DNA from 4 places in the Lysinibacillus sp. NPDC093210 genome. Region 1 is predicted to be linked to each of the others. Evidence: riboswitches for the same ligand, from Rfam matches in the RefSeq annotation. Region 1 holds a riboswitch; each other region holds the start of a gene.

Region 1 (3,145 bases):
ACCACTTGGTGGCTCCCATAAGCTTTCAAACCATGGTTCATATTCTGCATTAATTTCACCGATTGCAGCTTCAGCTTCTCCGTCTGCACCACCGAATTCTGCACCTTTTTGTACAAAAAGAGGGATGATTGCTAGAAGTACAACGACAGCTAGTAGCAGTAAATTCTTTTTCATCCTAATGTGCCTCCTTTGCAGAGAAAACACGTAGTGCCTTTAATTCGCTCACATTGTATTTTTTTAAGAAATTCATAACGATAACTGTTAAAATCCCTTCACTAATTGCTAGAGGGATTTGCGTTAAAGCAAAAATACCTGCAAATTTTGTGAATGAAGCCATAAAGCCTCCTACTTCAGAAGGGAAAGCCAGTGCTAATTGAACTGAAGTGACAACATATGTACCTAAGTCCCCAAGCATCGCTGCAAAAAAGACAGCAATAGAGAATGATAGGCCGATTTTTTGAGAACCTTTAAAGACATAATATGCAATAATTGGTCCTACAATCGCCATTGAGAAAGCATTCGCACCTAAAGTGGTAATACCACCATGCGCTAAAAGTAATGATTGGAATAATAAAACGATTGTTCCAATCACACTCATGGCTAATGGTCCGAAAAGAACTGTACCAAGACCAACACCAGTAGGATGTGAGCAACTTCCTGTTACTGATGGAATTTTCAGTGCCGATAAGACAAATGCAAATGCACCTGATAAGCCTAATATCATTTTCGTTTCAGGATTTTCGTCAATTGTTTTACGAATAGAACGTAATCCTAAAATAATAAATGGAATTGAAATGACCCACCAAAAAATCGCCCATTCAATCGGCAAAAATCCTTCCATGATATGCATAGCAAACGCTCGTTTTGGTACTAGTAAAAAAGCCACTAAGAAATAACTAAGTTTCCAAAAAGAAAATTTCAAAACCTTTCCTCCTCAACAGTAAATTTCGAATGTAGCGTGCGCAATAAAAAAGCACTTCTCCGTTTCGGAAAAAGTGCATAGCTGAAAAAGCAAATCGAATTGTCATTTGCCAAGCCGCACACCTATCCTCGTAGGTTGAAACGATCACGATTTTCTCGGCAGGTCTCCTGGCTTTAGTTCAACATTTTATAGGCCTTCCCGTCCTATGGACAGTGACATTTTCTATAAAATTCCCTAGTACAGTGGCGGGACCGCGCCGGACTTGAACCGGCTTCCCTTTTAAGCGAAATGAATACACTTCGCACCGAAAAAAGATGAAGTTGTGAGTTTTCACGAAGAAGTGTAACATGTTTTTCCAATCAGAAGCTATCCTTTTTTTGTAAAAAGTTTTTGTAAAAAGAATAACAATCTAGAAAATTCAGATAAATGTAAGAAAAAATCGATCAATTTCAATGAAATATTTGTTGAAATTTTATTAAAAATCTAATAAATAAAAAAGAAATGTTGAAAAGTATAAAAATAATAGGCTATGATAGAAACAGTTTTATATTCGTTTTATTAACATTTCATTTCAAAATTTAAATATAAATCCATCATTAAGTGCTCGAAATACTTCGAGATAATAGGGAAATCGGTGTAAACCCGGTACAGCCCCCGCTACTGTAATAGCTGATGAAATCGCAATGCCACTGAAGACTTGGGAAGGCGCGAAAGTAAGAGGAAGCTTAAGTCAGGAAACCTGCTTAATTGATGACATGCAAACTTTTCGGAGGGAGAAGTGAAGCGAGAGCGGATACGTATATATTCGTTTTTATTTTGGCTTCTATAAAACCTTTACTCTTCGATATCGAGTAAAGGTTTTTTTCTTTTTCCTAAAAGAAGAATGAGGGGAGAAAAGCAATGACAACTTGGAATTTAGAGGGCATGAAAACCCATCTTTTTATTTGTAATGGCAGTAGTTGCATGAAAAAAGAGGCTGAGGAAATTACGCTCGCAATTCGAGACGAAATAGAGAAATTAGCACTCGATAAGGAAATACATACGACAAGAACGCGTTGTAATGGCAGATGTAAAGATGCTTGTGTTGTGATCGCGTATCCACAGGGAAATTGGTATCGTGTACCAACAGTTGAGCATGGTAGAACACTTGTACAAGATTTAAACCATGATTCTTTACATAGTGAGCATGTTTTTACACTGACAGAAGGTACGTTGCAACGTACCCCGCAAACAACAGCCATTAAAGGCATCGACAAGGTGAAAGAGGGGTAAAAAATGGCGCAAAAAGGAAAGATTTTTGTTGTAGGCTTTGGACCTGGGGATTTCAAACATATTACGACGCGTGCTGTAGAGGCATTGCAACAAAGTGAATTTATTATCGGGTATAAAACGTATGTGGAGCTCATTCAAGATTTAGTAAGTGCAAAGTCGATTGTTAGTACTGGTATGACTGAAGAAGTGTCACGAGCACAAGAAGCGGTACGTCAAGCGGAGGCCGGAAATATCGTTTCTGTTATTTCGAGTGGTGACTCAGGCGTATACGGGATGGCTGGACTTGTATATGAAGTACTAATTGAGCTTGGTTGGACGGAAGCGACTGGGGTTGAAGTCGAAATAGTACCAGGGATCTCTGCTATTAATTCGTGTGCAAGTTTGCTAGGCGCACCGATTATGCATGATTCTTGCACGATTAGTTTAAGTGATCATTTAACACCTTGGAATTTAATAGCAAAGCGTGTTGAAGCTGCGGCGATGGCTGATTTTGTAATTGCTTTATATAATCCAAAAAGTGGTCGCCGTACACGTCAAATTGTAGAAGCACAACGGATTTTACTAGAATATCGATCACCGGATACACCTGTAGGACTTGTGAAAAGTGCCTACAGAGATCGTCAGGAAATAACGATGACAACTTTAGCAGAGATGCTCGAGCATGATATCGGCATGTTAACTACAGTTATAATTGGAAATTCATCGACATTTTTCTATGACAATAAAATGATTACACCGCGTGGCTATCAGCGCAAATATACACTTGGAGAAGAAAAACAGCCTTTACGACCACATCAGCGTTTAAGAGAAGAAAATGAACCGTGGGCAATGAACCAAGAAACCGGTACTGCACGCCATGACTTTGCTGCAGATCCAAATGCAGGACGTCTGAAAAGTAGTATAGCGATAGCACCTGCGCCTGTATCGGTACCAGAAAAATCATCTTTGGAA
Region 2 (3,145 bases), on a different contig from region 1:
AATTTGATAGGTTACATCTTTTCTTGCGATATCGTCACGTACAAATGACCAGTTTAAAATCGTAACTGGACCTGTTAACATTCCTTTCACATATCGATTTGTTAAACTTTGTGCATAGGCAGTTTCTTTCACTGTCATCGGTGCTTCCCATGCAACATCACCGTAAATAATCGGTGGTTTCACACAACGAGAGCCGTACGAAACGACCCAAGCTTTTTCTGTAAATGCGAAGCCTGATAGTTTTTCACCAAAGTATTCCACCATATCCGTACGCTCGAATTCACCATGCACTAGTACATCAATATCTAAATCTTCTTGTATCGCAATCCACCGTTTCGTTTCTTGTGCGACAAAGTCAGCATATGCTTCATCTGCAAGCTGTTTTTTACGCCATGCGTTACGTGTGCGCTTCACTTCATCAGATTGAGGGAAACTACCAATCGTAGTCGTTGGGAATAATGGTAGCTGCAGTGACTGTTGTTGAATAATCTGACGCGCATTAAAATCATTTTGACGTTCAAAATCCTCTGTCGACACCGTTTGTACTTCTTGTTGAACTGCCTGATTATTTCGTACGGGATGTTTTTTTAATGCTTCAATTGCTTTCATGCTCTCAGAGATAGTATGGTTTGACGTATGATTTTTTTCTTTTAAATATTTAGCCACCTCTGATATTTCTGCTAATTTTTCATCAGCAAATGCAAGCGCATTTTTTAAGACAGGCTCTAATTTTGTTTCAAGTGCGGTCGAAATCGGCACATGCTGTAAGCTACATGACGATTGAACCCACAGCTCCTGTGCACTAGTCAGCTGTTCAATTGCCCTAACTGTTGTACTTACCTCTGCTAAATTTGCCCTCCAAATATCTCGCCCATTAACAATACCTACTGCCAATACTTTATCATGTGGAAAGCCGAATTGACGTAGCGCCTCCATATTTTTCGTATAGCCATGAACAAAATCCAAGCCAAATCCTTGTACAGGGAGTTCAATTAGTGTGTTATAAGCGGATAACGATTCAAAATAGGTTTGTAACATAATATTAGCCTCTGGTATAGCGGCTGCTAATTGTGTATATATTTCTTGCACAAGTTTGACCTCTGCCTCATCTAATGATGTGACTAATGCAGGCTCCTCTAATTGAACCCAGTCAGCACCGGCTGATACGAGTTCTTGGATAACCTGCGCATACAGTGGTAGTATTGCTAAAATAAACGCAACTTGTGATACTTTATCGTAACCTTTTGTTAGCTTGCAAAATGTATATGGCCCGATTAGCGTTGGCTTCGCAGTAATGCCATATACTTCTTTAATCTCAAGGAAATCTGCAAGTATTTTATTGTCTGTTAGTTGCAGAACTTGTCCTTCATATTCAGGTACAATGTAATGATAATTTGTATTAAACCATTTTGTCATTTCACTAGCAACAGCTTCTTTATTTCCACGCGCTACCGCGTAATACGTTTGTAAATCTACCTTTCCACCCTGCCAGCCGAAGCGCTTTGGCACTAAGCCAAACATCATCGCTGTATCAAGCATTCTGTCATACAGTGTGAAATCCCCAACAGTGACAATATCTATACCGCTACGAAGCTGCTTGTCGATGCGTGCAAGACGAATTTCTTTCATTTTTTGTAAGAAATCTTCTTCTGTAAGTTCATTTCTCCAAAATGCCTCTAATGCCTTTTTCCATTCACGGTCATCCCCTATGTATGGGTAGCCAATTACAGTCGTTGTATACGTCATATTACTTCTCTCCTCTGATTTAAAATAAAAAAAACCATTTTCCTTTTCAGGAAAATGGTAGTTATTGTATATCTAAATTAGCTATGACGAGGCGATACGATAATATATTAATTATCGTATATATTCGTTAGTCGCACAGTGCCGATTCGGTCACATCTCACCACCTATTTCCACGTAGGTTATTTGGTGTGTACTAGACATTGGCAGGTCTCCTGGCTTCTCATCAACACGCCTCACAGCCTTCCCAGTTCCCCAGTGGCATATGTGATTTGCTCCGATTTACAGTTGCGGGACAGCGTCGGATTTACACCGACTTCCCTTTTAAGCCAAACTTTCATTTGGCACCAACTCTTACACAATATTCAATTATGTTTCTTACTATAACATACATTTTTCTGAAAAGTATAACTTTTGTGAAGATATGTATATTATTTCGGTACATAATTCTTTTAATCATTCTAAATTGTACTGATTGCCGACATAATAATTAAACAATCTATCAAAAGGTATTTCAAGGAATTTGTAGAAATATATAGTTATAACAAGAAATAATGAGGAGGATTACTATGATTGTCGGATTACATCACGTACAATTAACAATTCCAAAAGGTACCGAGAAGCAAGGGAAAGCGTTTTATTGCCATGTGTTAGGGCTCAAAGAAATAGAGAAACCAGAATCCCTTAAAGGGCGTGGTGGATTTTGGTTACGAGTTGGTCATCAAGAAGTACATGTTGGCACAGAAGACGGCTTTGATCGACTAACAACGAAAGCGCATATTGCCTATCAAGTAGAGGATGTAGCATATTGGAAAAAAATATTAACAGAGCATCATATCGAAATCCTTGATTCTGTTCCAATTCCTAATTTTGAGCGCTTTGAATTTAGAGACCCTTTTGGTAATCGAGTAGAAATTATTCAGCCCATTTAAATTTTTAAAAAAAGCAGCCATCGATGGCTGCTTTTTTATTTACAGTTTAAAGTGCTGAACCTCTTTGTTTAAATTCTCTGCCATCGATGCTAAATAATCTGTATTCTTAGAGATTTCATCCATTGTTGCAACTGTTTGATCAATTGTTGCAGTCGTTTGCTCTACACCAGCGGCAGACTGCTCTGATATAGCTGCAATTTCATCGATAGAACGATTGATTTGCACAGTTGTTGTTGAAATGCCCTGCAAGTTTTCTGTTATCCCTTGAATACTACTACCCATACTATTTACAGCAGAGGCAATTTGTTCAAAGGTAGTATTAGTATTCGTAATTTGCTCTGTGCCCCTTTTCACTTCTTCATAGCCCGTTTGAAGTGAAGCTGTTACCCCAACTGTTTCGTTTTGAATGCGTGCTACTATAGATGAAATATCCGTCACTGAATATGATACTTGTTCTGCAAGCTTGCGCA
Region 3 (3,145 bases), on a different contig from region 1:
AAATGCCCATTTGTATTTAGTTTTTCAAATGTTCGATCTGGTGTATTTGAACGAAAGGCATTCATTGTTTGTTCTCCTTATAAAAAAGAGCTAGCAAGTAGCTAACTCTTTCGATGTTATTTAAAAGTTTTCAGGATAAAATCCCTTTGCTAAAATTTCAATAGCCTCTGCAGCTCGAACCCCTTCTGAAGCTGCTGAAAGCGGTAAAATGACAAAGCGTTCATTTTTCACAGCATCTGTTTCTTTTAGTGCTGGATCACTTTTTAGGAATTTAATTTTGTCTTCTGCAGTTTGGGAACCATAATCAATTACGACAATGACTTCAGGGTTGCGTTCAACTGTTTCTTCTTTTGATACCGTTGTCCAGCCCGACTCAACATCACCAAAAATGTTTTTACCGCCAGCAACTGTGACAAGTTCATCCATAAAGTTTTGTGCCGCTGTAAAGACTTCCTTATCCCCACTATCGTAAACTAGAACACGTAATTCTTTTTCACCTTGTGGCAACTTTGCGCGAACAGCATCAACATCCTTTGTCATCTGTTTAATTAATGCCTCTCCACGGTCTTCAACGCGAAAGATTTTTGCAATATTACGGATATCGGTAAATATATCCTCTAACGTTGGTTTTGTAATACTTGAAGAAGTATGTAAATATGTGTGAATACCAAGTGCTTCTAACTCTTCTGGTGTACCAACACCCTTTTCGCTAAAACCACTTTTCCACCCAGCGTATAAAAAATCCGCTTCACTATCAATTACTTGTTCTTTTGTCGGGTACTGCTCAGCTATCACTGGTACTTTATCGTAAGCTGCTTGTAAAGGTTCATAAATTTTATCATCTAAATAGGCAGTACCAACCATTGAATCTTCTAAACCTAATGCTAGCATTATTTCTGTGACGTGCTGATTTAAGCTAATCGCCTTTTTAGGAGCTTCTTTATAAACTTGTGTCGTATCGTTATTATCAATTGTTACTTCTTTTGCCTCTGCTTGTGCTGGTTCAATGTTTTCACTTTGTGCAGCTGATTTTGAATCATCCTTTGCACTACAAGCGCCTAAAATGCTCAATAGTGCAATTGCAAAAACTAGCCACATGCCTTTCCATTTGTTCATGTTTGTTTCTCCTTTAGTTTGTAATTTTTCATCTTTATAGTAAGAAATCAATGACTTCATTGCTACTGATCACGAGCACTTCTTGACGCTTCATTTCCTGGTAAAAGCATGAATTGCTGTTTAATGCTATGGTTCCTGCTTAATCTACTGCACATCAAAATGGACACAAAAAACCCTCTTGTTTCCAAGAGGGTGACATAGTGAAAAAACAATGGTTATTCAACCAATCACTATTCCCATCCTCGTGGTGTTAAGTAAAATAATATATATTGGCAGGTATCCTGGCTTAGGTTCAACGTTTATACGTCTTCCCATAGTTAAACTACAGTGACTGTGTTGTATAAACTCCCCATTTACAGTTGCGGGACAGCATCGGATTTACACCGATTTCCCTTTTAAGCAAATGATAGAAACCATTTGCACCAATATATAGAAGTATTAAGTTATAAAAATAGCCTAGCAGAAGTAATTTTTGTTTTCAATCACACAAAAAAATCCATAACTAATAATTACGAATAATTGACCACTATTCAAACATAAACGAGAACTATTCTACCCGAAATGTTTTTTAGGACTATCTGTTACAATAAGAATATAGGAAAAATAGAAATGAGGATTTTTTATGTATAAAACGATTGGTGTGCTCGCACATGTCGATGCAGGAAAGACAACCTTTTGTGAACAACTACTATTCCATACGAACAGTATTCAAACGCGTGGAAGAGTCGATCACCAAGATACTTTTTTAGATAATCATACTATCGAACAAGCTCGTGGTATTACCATTTTTGCCGAACAAGGACGGATGCAAATTGGGGATGATACATACACACTAATTGATACACCTGGGCATGTCGACTTTTCGCCAGAGATGGAACGCGCAATTCGTGTAATGGATTACGCCATTATTATCGTAAGCGCTGTAGAAGGTGTACAAGGACATACTGAAACCGTGTGGCAATTGCTACGTCAATACAACGTACCAACCTTCTTCTTTATTAATAAGATAGATCGTGAAGGCGCTGATGTAGATGCTGTTATGAAGCAGCTTCGAAAGGAATGTTCTCTCGACGTACTTTTAATAGACGACCCATTGCGTACAGATTATGTCCAGAGCCACATTGCTGAATGGCTAGCTGAACGTGATGAACAACTACTCGATGCCTATTTGACAGAAACTCTTGATGCACAAACATGCCTATTACAGTTGCAAAAGTTGATTAAACAAGAGCAAGCATTTCCTTGCTTTACTGGTGCGGCATTAAAGGATATTGGAATAAAAGAATTTTTATCACAGCTTCCTCTACTTACGGAAACTCGATTCGACCATCAAGCACCATTTCAAGGTGAGGTATTTAAAATTCGTCATGATGGAACTCAACGGTTAACGTTTATCAAAGCATTGCAAGGAACTTTACATACACGCCAAGACTTTACATTTGGTGATGTGACTGAAAAAATAACTGAAATTCGATTATATAATGGAAGCCGTTTTGACACAGCACAAGAAGTGCAAGCAGGAGAAATTTTCGCGGTTAAGGGGCTTAGTCTAGCAAAAATCGGTGATATTTTAGGTAGTACAATACCTCCTCAGCCATATGAGCTTGTGCCTACGTTACAAGCTAAAGTACAGTATGATGGACAACAGCATCTAAAGGAAGTTTTACAAGTATTCCGTTTACTAGAAGCCGAGGAACCATCGCTGCGAGTCGTTTGGCATGAGAAGTTCCAAGAAATCCATGTACATATTATGGGTGTTATTCAACTTGAAGTACTTGCTGAAGTGTTAAAAAATCGCTTTTCACTTTCTGTTACTTTTGGTGAGCCAAAAATTTTATATATGGAATCAATCGTCACGACTGTAACAGGATACGGTCATTTCGAGCCTTTAAAACATTATGCTGAAGTACACCTGTTAATGGAGCCTAATATTCGAGGAACTGGTAACACTTTTGTTAACGCTTGTCATGCTGATGATTTATCAGTTGGAAACCAACGACTAATTGAAAAACATCTATTTGAACGAGAG
Region 4 (3,145 bases), on a different contig from region 1:
AAATTTTTGGCAATTGCTCTACTTGATTGCTTAAGAATATCTTCCTCATTCAATAATACAGTTCCACTTTCGGGCTTTAATAACCGATACATATTTTTCAATAGTGTAGACTTTCCACTACCATTAGGACCAATTAAACCGACAAATTGCTTTTCCTTTATTTGAATGCTTACTTCTTTTAATATGCGCTGATCATGAATGGAGAATGATACATGCTTCGCCTCTAATGTCATAGCCTTTAATCTCCTTCACCAAATGAATAATTGTTACGGCGTAGTAGCCAAATGAAAAATGGTCCGCCACAAAAGGCAGTAATGATTCCAATTGGCATTTCTTCTGGAGCTATTATCACGCGTGCAATCGCATCAGCCCACACTAAGAAAATCCCTCCTAATAATGCGCTAATAGGGATAACATATTTATAATTAGACCCCACTATTAATCGCACGATATGTGGAATTATTAAACCAACAAACCCAATGGAGCCACTTACTGCAACAAGCACACCCGTTAGTAAAGATACGAGTAGTATCAATTGAATTCGAAACTGTTGAAGATTAACACCTAATGTGACCGCTGCTTCTTCCCCAAGTAATAATAAATTTAAATTTCGATAATATAACCATAGCAAACTAAAAACGATGAAAAAAATAATAGCTGGAATGAATAAATTACTCCATTTTGCACCCGCAAGACTTCCGAGCATCCAATACATAACGGCTTTTATACCGCCCTCTTCCTTAGACATCATTAACATAAAATTTGAAGTAGCAGATAAGATAAACGATACCGCCATTCCTGCTAGCAGCAAACGGAAAATAGAAATACGCCCCCCTACACGTGACAAGAAAAATACCAACACAATTGCTATAAAGGAGCCTAGAAAAGCAGCTACTGAAAGGGCATAGATACCTAAAAATGAAAAAGCCCCTAAAATGATGACAGCCGTGGCACCAACTGTCGCACCTGAAGAAATACCTAAAATATATGGATCTGCAATTGAATTACGGACAAGTGCTTGCACAGCTGCACCAGCAATGGCTAATCCTGCTCCAACAATAGCTGCAAGCATGACACGTGGGACACGTATTTGCCATATAATGATTTCCTGTGAGCGGCTCCAATCAGGCTCTATCGTATTTGAGAAAATAGGAATTTTCGAGAAAATAACCTTCCATACATGTAGTGGTGTAATTGACACTGAGCCAATCATTATAGCAACTGTCATTGAAGCAATCAGTACTAAAAGAAGGGTCAATGAAAATAACATAAATTTTTTATTCATTTGCTTATTAACTCCTTATCAATCTTGATAAATACGAAGCAATAAAAAAGGGTATTCTACGCACGAATGCATAGAAATACCCTAGGTTAAACAAAGTTGGAGAAGTATCCATCAATTGTCCGTAATTGCTTGCATCCTCGTGGGCATTACAGGTATGAACTAATTGGCAGGTCTCCTGGCTTCGATTCAACGTTACTATAATTGCCTTCCCATTCTAAAAACAGTGGCTACTACATCATAGAACTCCTCGTTACAGTTGCGGGACAGCGTCGGACTTACACCGACTTCCCTTTTAAGTGGCACTCGTTAACAAGCGTCACACCATTAGTTTCTGAAATTTTAAAATTATGACGATTCTATCATACATAATTATCCGAGTCTATAGCTCCTTTCATCTAGGAATCAATCTTTCCTCTTTTCAACTTCATATAAATGGATTTTTGTACAAAACCTAATCCATAATTTCTGCACATTTACTTGTTACATTAAAACAATAAATATTAAGGAGGAAATGCATATGGTATTAAAAAGAAACTGGTTCCTAGGTTTAATGACAGTAACGGCTTTACTAATATTATCAGCTTGCTCTGACGATACAGCGAAGTCGGAGCCTACTAATAGTGAAGCAATAGATCATAGTGCAGAAGCAGACCATGGTGAAGAGATGAATCATTCAAGCTCTAGTGAAGTTCCATCTACTTTAAAAATTGCGAAAAATCCTAAATTCCCAGTAGGGAGTACTGCTATTATTACCGAGGGACATATGTCAGGGATGGCAGGAGCAGAGGCAACGATTGTTGGGGCATATGATACAACTGCCTATATTATTTCCTATGAACCGACTACCGGTGGAAAGAAAATAGAAAATCATAAATGGGTAATACATGAGGAATTAATTGATCCAGGTGCTGCCCCGTTGTCTCCTGGTACTGAAGTCAAAACAACAGCAACCCATATGAAAGGCATGGAAAATGCTACTGTTCGCATTGATGAAGCAGTACAAACGACTGTTTATATGATTGATTTCCCTTTAACAACAACTGGGGAAGAAATGAAAAATCATAAATGGGTTACAGAAGGCGAACTAGCGTCAAAATAATAACGAAACAACCTCTGAGATTTATTCCTTCAGAGGTTGTTACTAATTATTTGTCTATTACTTTTTGTCAGCTATCTTATGCCATTTATAGCCGATTCCCCATACTGTCTGTAAATAATCGTCTACAGGAAAGCCACATTTCCGCAGTTTTTCCCGTAAATTGCGAACATGCGAATCAATTGTTCGATCTTCAATTGTTACGTTATAGCCCCAAACTGTATTTATTAAATGTTCTCTTGAAAACACTTTATTTTGATATTCAAGAAATAACACTAACATCGAAAATTCTTTCGGCGTTAAAAGAATAACCTCTTGTTGAAAAGACAATTCAACGGAGTCTTTATTTAATCGTAGCCCCTCAAAAAAAACTACTGTTTCCTCAGTTTTTGTTCTTCTTAAAACAGCATGTATACGTGCTAATAACTCTTCCTCGTCGAAAGGCTTTAAAATGTAGTCGTCTGCTCCCAAATTTAAGCCTCTTATAATATCCGTCTGTTCCGCTTTTGCTGTTAGCATAATGACTGGTACATCCCAATACTTTCTTATTTCCTGACAAGCTTGCCAACCATCCATATCTGGCATCATAATATCCAACAATACTAAATCTACATGATTTTCTTCTAAATAGTCTAAAGCATCTCTAACTGATGATATAGCTCTGCAATAAAAAGAAGGTTCTAAATAAAGAGTTAGTAACTCTAACATTCTTGGTTCATCGTCAATTAATAATAATGTTTTCATTCGTTCCTACCCCTTAAATA

What was found. Region 1 has a riboswitch for cobalamin ahead of ACIP9C_RS10035 ((2Fe-2S) ferredoxin domain-containing protein). Riboswitches for the same ligand answer to the same signal wherever they lie in the genome.
Region 2: it holds a riboswitch for cobalamin, as region 1 does, so the genes downstream of both, metE (5-methyltetrahydropteroyltriglutamate--homocysteine S-methyltransferase) here and ACIP9C_RS10035 ((2Fe-2S) ferredoxin domain-containing protein) in region 1, are expected to answer to the same signal.
Region 3: it holds a riboswitch for cobalamin, as region 1 does, so the genes downstream of both, ACIP9C_RS15030 (ABC transporter substrate-binding protein) here and ACIP9C_RS10035 ((2Fe-2S) ferredoxin domain-containing protein) in region 1, are expected to answer to the same signal.
Region 4: it holds a riboswitch for cobalamin, as region 1 does, so the genes downstream of both, ACIP9C_RS21995 (FecCD family ABC transporter permease) here and ACIP9C_RS10035 ((2Fe-2S) ferredoxin domain-containing protein) in region 1, are expected to answer to the same signal.

What each region holds. Positions count from the first base shown of each region.
Region 1 covers NZ_JBIVOE010000003.1:166,809-169,953, reverse strand. Annotated here, with positions in the region: gene ACIP9C_RS10045 (energy-coupling factor ABC transporter substrate-binding protein) at 1-174, opposite strand, end outside; gene ACIP9C_RS10040 (energy-coupling factor ABC transporter permease) at 176-922, opposite strand; cobalamin riboswitch at 1,063-1,246, opposite strand; cobalamin riboswitch at 1,504-1,683, shown strand; gene ACIP9C_RS10035 ((2Fe-2S) ferredoxin domain-containing protein) at 1,823-2,194, shown strand; gene cobJ (precorrin-3B C(17)-methyltransferase) at 2,198-3,145, shown strand, end outside.
Region 2 covers NZ_JBIVOE010000001.1:102,891-106,035, forward strand. Annotated here, with positions in the region: gene metE (5-methyltetrahydropteroyltriglutamate--homocysteine S-methyltransferase) at 1-1,746, opposite strand, end outside; cobalamin riboswitch at 1,932-2,110, opposite strand; gene ACIP9C_RS00505 (VOC family protein) at 2,313-2,675, shown strand; gene ACIP9C_RS00510 (methyl-accepting chemotaxis protein) at 2,715-3,145, opposite strand, start outside.
Region 3 covers NZ_JBIVOE010000006.1:91,709-94,853, forward strand. Annotated here, with positions in the region: gene ACIP9C_RS15025 (precorrin-3B methylase) at 1-65, opposite strand, end outside; gene ACIP9C_RS15030 (ABC transporter substrate-binding protein) at 121-1,116, opposite strand; cobalamin riboswitch at 1,371-1,558, opposite strand; gene ACIP9C_RS15035 (GTP-binding protein) at 1,739-3,145, shown strand, end outside.
Region 4 covers NZ_JBIVOE010000014.1:39,695-42,839, forward strand. Annotated here, with positions in the region: gene ACIP9C_RS21990 (heme ABC transporter ATP-binding protein) at 1-233, opposite strand, end outside; gene ACIP9C_RS21995 (FecCD family ABC transporter permease) at 239-1,285, opposite strand; cobalamin riboswitch at 1,434-1,626, opposite strand; gene ACIP9C_RS22000 (YdhK family protein) at 1,803-2,384, shown strand; gene ACIP9C_RS22005 (response regulator transcription factor) at 2,442-3,125, opposite strand; gene ACIP9C_RS22010 (sensor histidine kinase) at 3,132-3,145, opposite strand, start outside.